3 regions of the Streptomyces sp. NPDC059248 genome follow, and region 3 is predicted to be linked to each of the others. Evidence: riboswitches for the same ligand, from Rfam matches in the RefSeq annotation. Region 3 holds a riboswitch; each other region holds the start of a gene.
What was found. A riboswitch is a leader RNA that binds a small molecule or an ion and turns the genes downstream of it on or off. The one in region 3 is predicted to bind thiamine pyrophosphate.

Region 1 (4,275 bases), on a different contig from region 3:
GCCGCGGTCGGTGAGAAGCCGTTTCGCGCCAAGCAGCTGTCGCAGCACTACTTCGCGCGGTACGCGCACGACCCGGCCGAGTGGACCGACATCCCGGCCGCTTCGCGGGAGAAGCTGGCGGCGGAGCTGCTGCCCGATCTGATGTCGGTGGTGCGGCATATCTCGTGCGACGACGACACCACCCGTAAGACGCTCTGGCGGCTGCACGACGGGACCCTGGTGGAGTCCGTGCTGATGCGCTATCCGGACCGGGTCACGATGTGTATCTCCTCCCAGGCCGGATGCGGGATGAACTGCCCGTTCTGCGCCACCGGGCAGGCCGGTCTGGACCGCAATCTGTCGACCGCGGAGATCGTCCACCAGATCGTGGACGGGATGCGGGCGCTGCGGGACGGCGAGGTGCCCGGGGGGCCCGCGCGGCTGTCGAACATCGTGTTCATGGGGATGGGCGAGCCGCTGGCGAACTACAAGCGGGTCGTGGGGGCCGTCCGGCGGCTCACCGATCCCGAGCCGGACGGTCTCGGTCTCTCGCAGCGCGGCATCACCGTCTCCACGGTCGGTCTGGTGCCCGCGATGCTCCGCTTCGCCGACGAGGGCTTCAAGTGCCGGCTCGCGGTGTCGCTGCACGCCCCGGACGACGAGCTGCGGGACACCCTGGTGCCCGTCAATACGCGCTGGAAGGTGCGGGAGGTGCTCGACGCCGCGTGGGAGTACGCGGAGAAGTCGGGCCGCCGTGTCTCCATCGAGTACGCCCTGATCCGGGACATCAACGACCAGGCGTGGCGCGGTGACCTGCTGGGGCGGCTCCTCAAGGGCAAGCGGGTCCATGTGAACCTGATCCCGCTGAACCCGACGCCCGGGTCGAAGTGGACCGCTTCGCGGCCCGAGGACGAGAAGGCGTTCGTCGAGGCGATCGCGGCCCACGGGGTGCCGGTGACCGTACGGGACACCCGGGGCCAGGAGATCGACGGCGCCTGCGGGCAGCTCGCCGCGTCCGAGCGGTGACGGTCCGCCGAGCGCCGGGGGCCGGCCCCTGCCGTGGCGGGAATCGCACCTTGTAGGCTGGCCTGAACATCTGCAGATATCCGACAGGGGAGCGCCACAGCGCTGAGAGTGCGGTACCTACGGGACCGCAGACCCTCTGAACCTCGCCCGGGTCATTCCGGGTAGGAAGTTCGGTTGTTCACTCGAGCTGTTGCGCCCTGCCCGGATTCCCTCGGGGAGTCCGGGCGGGGCCGCGTCTCTTCCTGGCCGTCACCAGGAGGACTTCGATCCGTGAGCAGTATCAGGAAGACCGCGGCCGTCGCGCTGGCCACCGGGCTCGGTGTCTCCGTCCTCGCCGCCTGCGGCGGTGAGGACGGCGGGAAGGACTCCGGCGGCCAGGCGGCGTCGAAGACCGTCACCCTCGTCAGCCACGACTCCTTCGCCGCATCCGAGGCCGTGCTGAAGGAGTTCACCAAGCGCACCGGCTATACGGTCAAGGTCCTCAAGAGCGGCGATGCGGGGGTCGCGCTCAACAAGGAGATCCTCACCAAGGGCTCCCCGACGGGCGATGTCTTCTTCGGCGTCGACAACACCCTGCTCTCCCGCGCCCTCGACAACGGCATCTTCACGTCGTACCGGGCCAAGGGTCTCGACCGGATCCCGCAGGACGTCCAGCTCGACAAGGGCGAGCACCGGGTCACCCCCGTCGACACCGGCGACGTCTGCGTCAACTACGACAAGAAGTACTTCGCGGACCGGAAGCTGGCACCGCCGGAGACCCTCGACGACCTGGCGAAGCCCGCGTACAAGGATCTGCTGGTCGTCGAGAACGCGGCCACCTCGTCGCCCGGTCTCGGCTTCGTCCTCGGTACCGTCGCCCGCTACGGCGAGGACGGCTGGCAGGGGTACTGGAAGAAGCTGAAGGCCAACGGCGTCAAGGTCGTCGACGGCTGGGAAGAGGCGTACAACCGGGAGTTCTCCGGATCCGCCGGGGGCAAGAAGGAGGGCGGCGACCGTCCGCTTGTGGTCTCCTACGCCTCCAGCCCGCCCGTCGAGGTGCTGTACGCGAAGCCGCAGCCCACGACCGCGCCCACCGGTGTCGCCACCGGTACCTGCTTCCGGCAGATCGAGTTCGCCGGGCTCCTCAAGGGCGCGAAGAACGAGGCCGGCGGCAAGGCCCTGCTGGACTTCCTCGTCTCCACCACGTTCCAGGAGGACGTGCCGCTCACCATGTTCGTCAACCCGGTGGTGAAGGACGCGAAGCTGCCCGAGCTGTTCAGCAAGCACGGTGTGAAGATCGCCGACCCGCTGACACTGCCGCCGGACACCATCTCCGAGAACCGTGAGCAGTGGGTTCAGACGTGGTCATCGACCGTCGTGAAGTGACGGGCGGCCCGTCCCGTACGGGGAACGCGGCGCGGCTGGGGCTGATGCTCCTGCCCGCCGCGTTCTTCGGCGTCTTCTTCGCCTACCCCGTCGCGGCCATCGTCGGCCGCGGGCTGCGCGACGGCGGCGCCTGGCGGTTCGGCCGGATCACCGAGGTCCTCGGCCGCGACGACATCGCGGGCGTGCTGTGGTTCACCACCTGGCAGGCGCTGCTGTCGACGGCTCTGACCCTGCTGGTCGCCCTGCCCGGCGCCTATGTCATGGCGCGCTACGACTTCCCCGGCAAACGGCTGCTGCGGGCCGTGGTGACCGTGCCGTTCGTGCTGCCCACGGTCGTCGTCGGCACCGCCTTCCTGGCCCTCCTCGGCCGCGGCGGGCTCCTCGACGAGACCTGGGGGATCCGGCTCGACACCACCGTCTGGGCGATCCTCGTCGCCCATGTCTTCTTCAACTACGCCGTCGTGGTCCGGACCGTCGGCGGGCTGTGGGCCCAGCTCGACCCCCGGCAGGAGGAGGCCGCCCGGGTCCTCGGCGCCGGGCGGTTCACCGCCTGGCGGACCGTGACCCTGCCCGCGCTGGCGCCGTCCGTCGCCGCCGCCGCCCTCATGGTCTTCCTGTTCACCTTCACCTCCTTCGGCATCGTGCAGATCCTCGGCGGCCCCGGCTTCGCCACCCTGGAGGTCGAGGTCTACCGGCAGACCGCGCAACTCCTCGACCTGCGGACCGCGGCCGTACTCACCCTGGTGCAGTTCGCCGCCGTCGGCACGGTCCTCGCGGTCCACGCCAGGACCGTACGACGGCGCGAGAACACCCTCACCCTGGTGGATCCCCGGCAGACGGCGCGCCGGCCGCGCGGACCGCGCCAGTGGGCCCTGCTGGGCGCCGTCCTCACCAGCGTCGCCCTGCTGCTCCTGCTGCCGCTCGGCGTCCTCGTCGAACGGTCCCTCGACACCCCCCGCGGCTACGGCCTCGACTACTACCGGGCCCTCGGCACCCTCGATGGCAGCGGCGGCGCCTTCCTCGTACCACCGGTACACGCCGTGGGGAACTCCCTGCGGTACGCCCTGGCCGCCACCGCGATCGCCGTCGTGATCGGCGGGCTCGCCGCAGCTGCCCTGGCCCGGCGCGGCGACGGCGGCGCCGGACGGATACTGCGGGGATTCGACGCGCTGCTGATGCTGCCGCTCGGGGTCTCCGCGGTCACCGTCGGGTTCGGCTTCCTCATCACCCTGGACGAGCCCCCGCTGGATCTGCGGACGTCGTGGATCCTGGTACCGCTCGCCCAGGCCCTGGTCGGGGTGCCGTTCGTGGTCCGCACCATGCTGCCCGTGCTGCGGGCCGTCGACCACCGGCTGCGGGAGGCCGCGGCCGTACTCGGCGCCTCGCCCCTGAGGGTGTGGCGGGAGATCGATCTGCCGCTGGTACGCCGCGCCCTGCTGGTCGCCGCCGGGTTCGCCTTCGCGATGTCCCTGGGCGAGTTCGGCGCCACCGTCTTCATCGCCCGGCCCGACCAGCCCACCCTGCCCGTCGCCGTCGCCCGTCTGATCGGCCGGCCCGGTGAGCTGAACTACGGGCAGGCCATGGCCCTGAGCACGATCCTGATGGTGGTGTGCGCGGTCGCGCTGCTGTTGCTGGAGCGCGTCCGGATCCGGACCACGACCGCCACGACCGGGGAGTTCTGATGCTGGAACTGGACGATGTGACGGTACGTTTCGGGGCGCGGGCCGCCCTCGACGCGGTCGGTCTGACGGTCGCCGACCACGAGATCGTCTGTGTGCTGGGCCCCAGCGGCAGCGGCAAGTCGACCCTGTTGCGGGTCGTCGCCGGGCTCCGGCACACCGACGGCGGCCGGGTCCTCCTCGCGGGCGAGGACCAGAAGGGCGTCCCCGTGCACCGGCGCGGCGT
Region 2 (4,275 bases), on a different contig from region 3:
AACCGTACGAACGGAGCCGTACGAACGGAATCGCCGGCCCGGCCGGGGCCGCTACCGCTTGCGGCGGCGGCCCTTCGACCGGCCTCCCCTGCCGCCACCGCCACCGCCACCGCCACCGACGCCGCCCGTGCCCGGTGCGGCGGCTCCGGCCGCGGCGGTGGCACGTGCCCCGTCCGCCGAGACCACCAGCGCCGCCAGCGCAGTGGTCACCGGCACCGAGGCCACCAGACCGATCGAGCCGACGAGGGTCCGGACGATCTCCTGCGCCACCAACTCGCTGTTGGCGACGGCCCCCATGCTGCTCTGCGCGATGCTGAACAGCAGGAGCAGCGGCAGCGCCGCGCCCGCGTAGGCGAGGACGAGCGTATTGACCACGGACGCGATGTGGTCCCGGCCGATCCGGATCGCGGCCCCGTACAGCGCCCGGGGACCCATCCCGGGATTCGCCTGACGCAGCTCCCACACCGCCGACGTCTGGGTCACCGTCACGTCGTCGAGCACCCCGAGGGACCCGATGATGACCCCGGCCAGCAGCAGCCCGCTCATATCGATCTCGGGGTAGAGCCCATGGATCAGACCGGTGTTGTCGTCCGTGTTGCCCGAGAGCACGGACCAGCCGATGAAGATCGAGCCCAGCAGTCCGATCAGCAGCAGCGAGATCAGCGTGCCGAGGACGGCGACCGAGGTACGGGCGGTGATGCCATGACAGGTGTAGAGCGCGATCAGCATGATCGCACTCGCCCCGACCACCGCCACGAGCAGCGGATTGGAGCCGTCCAGGATCGCCGGGAGGATGAAGAGCGTCAGCACGCCGAAGGAGACGGCGAGTGCCACCAGCGCCATCAGCCCGCGCATCCGTCCCACCAGCACCACCGCCAGGGCGAAGATCCCGGCCAGGACGGCGAGCGGCATCCGGCGGTTCACATCGATCACCGAGTACTGGAGTTCGCGGGGCGCGCCGGGGGAGTACGCCACCACGACCTCCAGCCCCCGCTCCAGCTTCCGTGTCGCGTCCGGCTGGACGATCTCGCCGAAGGTGCGGCCCTTGTGCGGACCGCTGGTGATCTCGATCGTCGCCTTCTCGCACGTGCTGCTCCGTGCCGCGTCCGCCTTGCCCCCCTGGGGCGCGGCGGTGTCACCGCTCGGTGCCGCCGGGGCGGCGTTGACGGACTTGCAGTCGACCTTCTCCAGCCTGGCCACGGTCGCGGACTCGGTCTGCCGGTCGAAACCGACGCCGGTGCGCTCATGGCCGGGGTCGGCGCCGGGCCAGAGGATCGCCATACCCACGGCGACGGCGGCGGCGAACGGGATCAGCACCGCGGCGATCACCCGGCGCAGCTGCCGTGACGCGGGCGCGGCGGGCCCGTGCCCATGGGAATGCCCATGGGAATGGCCATGGGAGTGCCCGTGCCCGTGCCCGTGGCCCTGACCCCGGCCGTGTTCATCCTCCGCCGGAGCGGGGGGCGGGACCGGGACCGGGGGCGGTGTCGGTGCCGGTGCGTGGTTGTGCTCGTGGCCGTGGCCGTGGGTGGGGGTGTGGTCGTGGGTCCGGGCGGGGCCGTGGTCGTGGTCGTGCGCGTGCGGCGGCGCGGGGCCGTGGCCGGGAACGTACCCCTGGTCACCGCCGTCCGCGGAGCCGTACGTGTACCGGGAATCGGGACCCCGTTGAGGGCCGGGCGCTGATGACGTCACCGACCGATCATCGCAAGAACGGGCGGGGGCCCCTGTTCAGCACGCCAGAATTGGCGCTAGCGTTGGTGTCACCTTTGCACACGCGGGAGCTCGGAGCACCGGGCTGAGAGGGCGCTGACCTCCGTCGACACGTCGCCGGGCGATACACGAACCAGGTGTACGCCCCGGGACGCCGTCCACGGGATCCGCTGCGTCGACCGCCGAACCTGTTACCGGGTAATGCCGGCGTAGGGAGTAGGTCTTCATGACCGTTCAGGATGCACGCACGCCTGCCGTCGTCGAACCGGCGCTCGACGGCGAACGCACGCCGGGCTGGCACAAGGGGTACGTCACGGGTTCCCGCCCGGACGTCCGGGTGCCGGTCCGTCAGGTGCACCTCACCAACGGCCGGGACGTCACGCTGTACGACACCTCCGGCCCGTACACGGACCCCACCGTCGAGACCGATGTACGCCGCGGTCTGGCACCGCTGCGGGAGAACTGGATCACCGCCCGCGGGGACACCGAGGAGTACGCGGGCCGTCCCGTGCGCCCCGAGGACGACGGGATCAAGCACACGTCCCCGCGCGGCGGACTGCGCAATCTCGACGCGGTCTTCCCCGGCAGGCCGCGCCAGCCGCGCCGGGGCCGCGACGGCCGGGCGGTGAGCCAGCTCGCCTACGCCCGCCGGGGCGAGATCACCCCCGAGATGGAGTTCGTGGCGGTCCGGGAGAACGTCTCCCCCGAGGTCGTACGGGAGGAGATCGCCGCCGGCCGGGCGGTGCTGCCGGCCAATGTGAACCACCCGGAGATCGAGCCGATGATCATCGGCAAGCGGTTCCTGGTGAAGGTCAACGCCAACATCGGCAACTCCGCGGTCACCTCGTCCATCGAGGAGGAGGTGGAGAAGATGACCTGGGCGACCCGCTGGGGCGCCGACACGGTCATGGACCTCTCCACCGGGCGCAATATCCACACCACCCGCGAGTGGGTGCTCCGCAACTCCCCCGTCCCGATCGGCACCGTGCCGCTGTACCAGGCGCTGGAGAAGGTCGACGGCCGGGCCGAGGAGCTGACCTGGGAGATCTACAAGGACACGGTGATCGAGCAGGCCGAGCAGGGCGTCGACTACATGACCGTGCACGCGGGTGTGCTGCTGCGGTACGTACCGCTGACCGCCCGCCGCAAGACGGGCATCGTCTCGCGCGGCGGCTCGATCATGGCGGCCTGGTGCCTGGCGCACCACCGGGAGTCGTTCCTGTACGAGAACTTCGAGGAGCTGTGCGAGATCCTCGCGGCGTACGACGTCACGTACTCCCTCGGCGACGGCCTGCGGCCGGGCTCGATCGCGGACGCCAACGACGAGGCGCAGTTCGCGGAGTTGCGCACGCTCGGTGAGCTGAACCGGATCGCCAAGCGGATGAACGTCCAGACGATGATCGAGGGCCCCGGTCATGTCCCCATGCACAAGATCAAGGAGAACATCGACCTCCAGCAGGAGATCTGTGAGGAGGCGCCGTTCTACACCCTCGGTCCGCTGACCACCGATGTGGCGCCCGCCTACGACCACATCACCTCGGGCATCGGGGCGGCCATGATCGCCTGGTGGGGCACGGCGATGCTCTGCTACGTCACGCCCAAGGAGCATCTCGGGCTGCCCAACCGGGACGACGTCAAGACCGGGGTCATCACCTACAAGATCGCGGCGCACGCGGCGGATCTCGCCAAGGGGCATCAGGACGCCCAGGAGTGGGACGACGCGCTCTCCGACGCGCGCTTCGAATTCCGTTGGGAGGACCAGTTCAATCTGGCGCTCGACCCGGACACGGCCCGTGAGTTCCACGACGAGACGCTGCCCGCCGAGCCCGCGAAGACGGCCCACTTCTGTTCCATGTGCGGGCCCAAGTTCTGTTCCATGAAGATCAGCAGGTCGATCGCCGAGCAGTTCGGCGGGGATGCGGCGGCGGTGGACGGGGCGAGCGATACGGAGATCGCCGAGGGGATGCTCCAGAAGTCCAAGGAGTTCGCGGCGAGCGGCAGCCGGGTCTATCTGCCGCTGGCCGACTGACCGGGACGGGCCGCACCGTCCGGCCGCACCGTCCGGTCACACCGTTCGAGGGCATCCGGGGGCATCTGAGGGCATAGGAGGGCATACGAGGGCACCGTCCGGTCACTCCGGACGGTGCTCCGGTCCGCCGAAGTCGGGGCTGGTGAACTCGGGGCTGCTGAAGGTCGGCCGCGGCCCGGCCGTGGCGCCTTCACTCGGGCTGGAGAAGTCCGGGCTGTCGTAGCCGACCTTGGGGATCCGGCTCACCGGCCGGGCCCGGGCCGCCGAGAGCGGATCGACATCGGGCTCCTCCAGCGCCATCCGCAGGAACGGCAGCAGACCGCGTTCCAGTACGGCGTGGAGCCAGGCGTCCTTGGCACGTGCCACCTCGTCCGGAAGCTCCTCCGAGAACTCCTCGGAAGCCACCTGGGTCGCGCTGTTGCGGACCGCGGTGACCAGCAGTCCGACCGCAGCCGCCAGGATCGCGGCGGCCGTCACCGCGGCGAAGAACCAGCCGGCCGAGACCAGGGGGGTGGCGAAGGACGGGGCGGGGTCGA
Region 3 (4,275 bases):
GGTGGTGCGGCCGGGGCGGCCCCGCGCGCCCGCGGCACGGGTACGGGGACGTCCCGGACGGGCCGCTCGCGCGGCCCGTCGGACGTACGGCTGGTCGGAGAACGGTGGACGGGGTCAGACGGCGAGGGCCTGGGCCCGGCGCTTCACCTCCGTGCCGCGGTTCTCCCCGAGGGCCTGCGCGGGCGTACCGGGCAGGGAGGGGTCCGGGGTGAAGAGCCACTCCAGCATCTCTTCGTCGGTGAACCCGTCGTCCTTCAGCAGCGTCAGGGTCCCGGAGAGGCCCTTGACGACCTTGTCGTCGTCGATGAAGTCGGCCGGAACCTGGAGCACCCGGTTGTCCCCGCGGCGCACCGCGATCAGCTGGCCCTCCTTGACCAGCTGCCTGACCCGCGTCACCTCGACGTTCAGCTTTTCCGCGATGTCGGGCAGCGTGAGCCAGGCGGGGACGAGGGCATCGATCTTTGCGTCAATCTCGGTCACAGGACAAGCGTGCCATCTGGGACCGACAGTGGGTAGCGGGAGTCCCGTCCGGCGGCGTCCATCCGGCCCACGCCGACGACGGATCCCCTGGTCAGCGGGCGGCCGGAGGGAGCAGCCGGTCAGCGGGCCGCGGACTTGAGGGACACCGCGGGATCCGCCGCGGCCACGGCATCGAGCCGTCCGCCGGACTGCATGATCCGGCGGCCCTGGGACAGGTCCCGGGGGCGACCGACGGCCAGTACGGCCCGCAGGAGGCCGTCCCGCAGCCACAGCACCGACCAGGCGGGCTCGGCGGGGTCGCCGCGCCACAGGAGGGTGTCGGCGTCGGCGTGGTCACCCGCGTACTGCACGAACCGGCCGAACTGCTCGGACCAGAAGTACGGCACCGGGTCGTAGACCACGGGCGCCACGGCGGGTCCCGGCGGCGCGTCCGCGGGCCGGGCCGCGGCCTCCAGATCCCCGAGGATGTTGGCCGCGACGGTGCGCGGCCCCTGGAGGGCGTTGTCCCAGTGGTGGACGAGCAGCCGCCTGCCGTAGCGGGCGGAGGGGAAGGAGGCGCAGTCCCCGACCGCGTACACCCGGGGCAGATTGGTACGGAGCCCCTCGTCGGCGGTGACCGAGCCGTCCGGGCCGGTCCCGACGCCGGAGCCGGCCAGCCAGGCCGTGGCGGGGCGGGCGCCCACGCCGACGACGACGGCACCGGCCGCGATCCGCCGGCCGTCCTCCAGGACGACCGTCCCCGGCTCGACGGACGCCACCCGGGCGCCGGTGACCAGCTCGACCCCGGCCCTGGCGTACCAGTCGGCCATGGGGGCGGTGACCTCGGCGGGGAGCGCGCCCGCGAGGGGGCGGTCGGCGGCCTCGACGACGGTGACCGCGCAGCCCGCCTCCCGGGCGGCGGTGGCGAACTCCGCGCCGATCCAGCCCGCGCCCACGACCACGATGTCGTGCTGTCGCGCGAGTACCGGTTTGAGCCGCTCGGCGTCGTCGAGGGTCCGCAGCAGATGCACCCCGGGAACGGTGTCGGCGTCGGTGCCGGGCAGTGTGAGGGGTTCGGCGCCCGTCGCCACGACGAGGACGTCGTACGGGACGGGGCCCGCTTCCGTCTCCAGCTCGCGCGCGGCGGGGTCGAGGCCGGTCACCGCGGTGCCGAGCCGGAGTCCGATGCCGAGCCCTTCGAAGTCCACGTCGAAGGCGGAGCCCTCGGCGGTCCCGAGCAGGACGGCCTTGGAGAGCGGCGGCCGGTCGTACGGCTGGTGGGGCTCGGCCCCGATGACCGTCACGGGCCCGGCGTGGCCCAGCTCCCGCAGGGCGACGGCGGTTTGCACGCCGGCCATACCGGCGCCGACGACGACCACGTGGGGGGTAAGGGGGGGTGTCTGCTGCTCGGTCTGCTGATCGGTCTGCTGATCGGTCTGCTGATCGCTCACCCCTCCACGATAATGTTCTGACGCAGCGTCAGCCCATGGGGGCCGCCGTTCGGTTTCGTCCGCGGGGCGGGTGGGTGGTTGCTCGCGCAGTTCCTCGCGCCCCTGGATTCCGTGGTTCACGTTGTGGGTGGGGTGCGGGGCCCTGTGTTTCTTGTTGGCTGGCCGCACTCCAGGACCCTGCGGGTCGCCCGTGCGGCGCGGGTTGGTCGGTCGGTCCCGGGGCCACCTCCTCGCCATCGGCGGAACCCGGGGCCTTGGAAACGCTGACCGCTGCATCCCGCCGACGGCTGCGGGGGCGACCCCGCACCCGCCCTCCCCACGACGACGGACATGCCACGGTCAGCCCGAGACCATCGAGAGGCGCGGCACCCAAGATGCCGGGGCTCGGCAGGGCGGGGAGGCGGGGGGTTAGCCGGGGATTTCGTCGACGACACTGGTGCCGGTGCCCGGCTGGGACTCCCAGGACCAGGTCTCCTCCAGGCGGATCCGGCCGTCGGGGAGTTCGGTCACCCGGGAGACGCAGTGGCCCGACGCCGTGGTGTCGTCGGTCTTGAGCTGGACGTAGCGGAAGTCGAGGCGGTCGCCCTCGCGCGTCCCCACCAGGTGGCCGCGGACCACGTCGCCGCCCGCGTAGTCGGCCCAGATCCGGCCGTCCGCCTCGTGGTAGGTGAACCGGGTGGCCGTGCCGACCTGGCCCGGGGCCTGGTCGGCGACCGGGGACATCACCAGTCCGTCCAGCGATCTCGCCATGGTGAACGCTCCTTGCTCGTATCCCGGGGCCGTACAACCGCCTTACCGGGCATCGGACACGGGGGTTAGGCTGGCCACCGTAAAGCACTCGCGGGAGCCCGGACGCACCGGGCTGAGAGGGAGGCTGGGCGGCCTCCGACCGTACGAACCTGATCCGGGTCATGCCGGCGAAGGGAGGGGCTGGACGCCCATGTCGCATACCCCGGACGTTCTGGTCGTCGGCGGCGGGATCATCGGGCTCGCCGTCGCCTGGCGGGCCGCGCAACGCGGGCTCGCGGTCACCGTCGCCGACCCGGACCCCGGGGGCGGTGCGGCCGGTGTGGCCGCGGGGATGCTCGCGGCCGTCACCGAGCTGCACTACGGCGAGCAGACCCTGCTGGCCCTCAATCTGGAGTCGGCCCGCCGCTATCCCGCGTTCGTCGCGGAGCTGGAGGAGGCGAGCGGGCGGTCCGTCGGCTATCGGGCCTGCGGCACCCTGGCCGTCGCCCTCGACGCCGACGACCGGGCCCATCTGCGGGAGCTGCACGCCCTCCAGCTGCGGTCCGGTCTTGCGGCGGAGTGGCTCAGCGGGCGGGAGTGCCGCCGTCTGGAGCCGATGCTCGCGCCCGGGGTGCGCGGCGGTCTGCGGGTCGACGGCGACCACCAGGTCGATCCCCGGCGGCTCGCCGCGGCGCTGGTCGTCGCCTGTGAGCGGGCCGGGGTGGAGCTGCGGCGCGACCGGGCCGACCGGCTGCTGGTCGAACACGACCGGGCCGTGGGCGCCGTACTCGCCGACGGGCGGGGGGTACGGGCCGCGTGGACCGTACTCGCCGGGGGGAGCCGGAGCGGACTGCTCGGCGGGCTCCCGGCCGATGTGCTGCCGCCGGTGCGTCCGGTCAAGGGGCAGGTGCTCCGGCTGGCCGTGCCGCCCTTGTACGCCCCCTTCCTCTCCAGGACCGTGCGGGCCGTCGTCCGGGGCAGCCAGGTCTATCTGGTGCCCCGCGCGGACGGTGAACTCGTCGTCGGCGCGACGAGTGAGGAGCTGGGCTTCGACACCACCGTCACCGCGGGCGGGGTCTACGAGCTGCTGCGCGACGCCCATGAGCTGGTGCCGGGAATCACCGAGCTGCCGCTGACCGAGACCAGGGCCGGGCTGCGGCCCGGCTCTCCGGACAACGCCCCGCTGCTGGGCCCGAGCGCGCTGCCCGGGCTGCTGCTGGCCACCGGGCACTACCGCAACGGCGTCCTGCTCACCCCCGTCACCGGCGACGCGATCGCGAGCGCCCTGGCCACCGGTGTGCTGCCCGAGGAGATCCGGCCCTTCACCCCCGACCGCTTCCTTCCCGCCGCCCCCGTCTCCCAGGAGCAGCTCGTATGAACAGCGTTAGCCCGGTCGTGTCCGTCAACGGCGAGTGGCGTGAACTCGCCGGCGGTACGACGCTCGACGCTCTCGTCGCCACCGTCGCCCCGGCACCCGAGGGGGTCGCCGCCGCGGTGAACGAGGCGGTCGTACCGCGCGGCCAGTGGCCCGGCACGCTCCTCGGCGACGGCGACCGGGTCGAGATCCTCACCGCGGTCCAGGGGGGCTGAGCCGCCGTGCCCGATCTCGTACCGTTTCCCGCTCCGGAGGCCCAGG

Region 1: another riboswitch for thiamine pyrophosphate. It lies ahead of ACFXG1_RS27520 (thiamine ABC transporter substrate binding subunit); the one in region 3 lies ahead of thiO (glycine oxidase ThiO).
Region 2: another riboswitch for thiamine pyrophosphate. It lies ahead of thiC (phosphomethylpyrimidine synthase ThiC); the one in region 3 lies ahead of thiO (glycine oxidase ThiO).

What each region holds. Positions count from the first base shown of each region.
Region 1 is NZ_JBHYZV010000082.1:19,326-23,600, forward strand. It holds gene rlmN (23S rRNA (adenine(2503)-C(2))-methyltransferase RlmN) at 1-1,005, shown strand, start outside; TPP riboswitch at 1,081-1,191, shown strand; gene ACFXG1_RS27520 (thiamine ABC transporter substrate binding subunit) at 1,276-2,370, shown strand; gene ACFXG1_RS27525 (ABC transporter permease) at 2,415-4,052, shown strand; gene ACFXG1_RS27530 (ABC transporter ATP-binding protein) at 4,052-4,275, shown strand, end outside.
Region 2 is NZ_JBHYZV010000054.1:43,817-48,091, reverse strand. It holds gene ACFXG1_RS22570 (YibE/F family protein) at 52-1,692, opposite strand; TPP riboswitch at 1,765-1,943, shown strand; gene thiC (phosphomethylpyrimidine synthase ThiC) at 1,937-3,739, shown strand; gene ACFXG1_RS22560 (hypothetical protein) at 3,842-4,275, opposite strand, start outside.
Region 3 is NZ_JBHYZV010000071.1:9,404-13,678, forward strand. It holds gene ACFXG1_RS25905 (Rv2175c family DNA-binding protein) at 115-480, opposite strand; gene ACFXG1_RS25910 (NAD(P)/FAD-dependent oxidoreductase) at 600-1,817, opposite strand; gene ACFXG1_RS25915 (hypothetical protein) at 2,319-2,660, opposite strand; TPP riboswitch at 2,741-2,853, shown strand; gene thiO (glycine oxidase ThiO) at 2,851-4,017, shown strand; gene thiS (sulfur carrier protein ThiS) at 4,014-4,229, shown strand; gene ACFXG1_RS25930 (thiazole synthase) at 4,236-4,275, shown strand, end outside.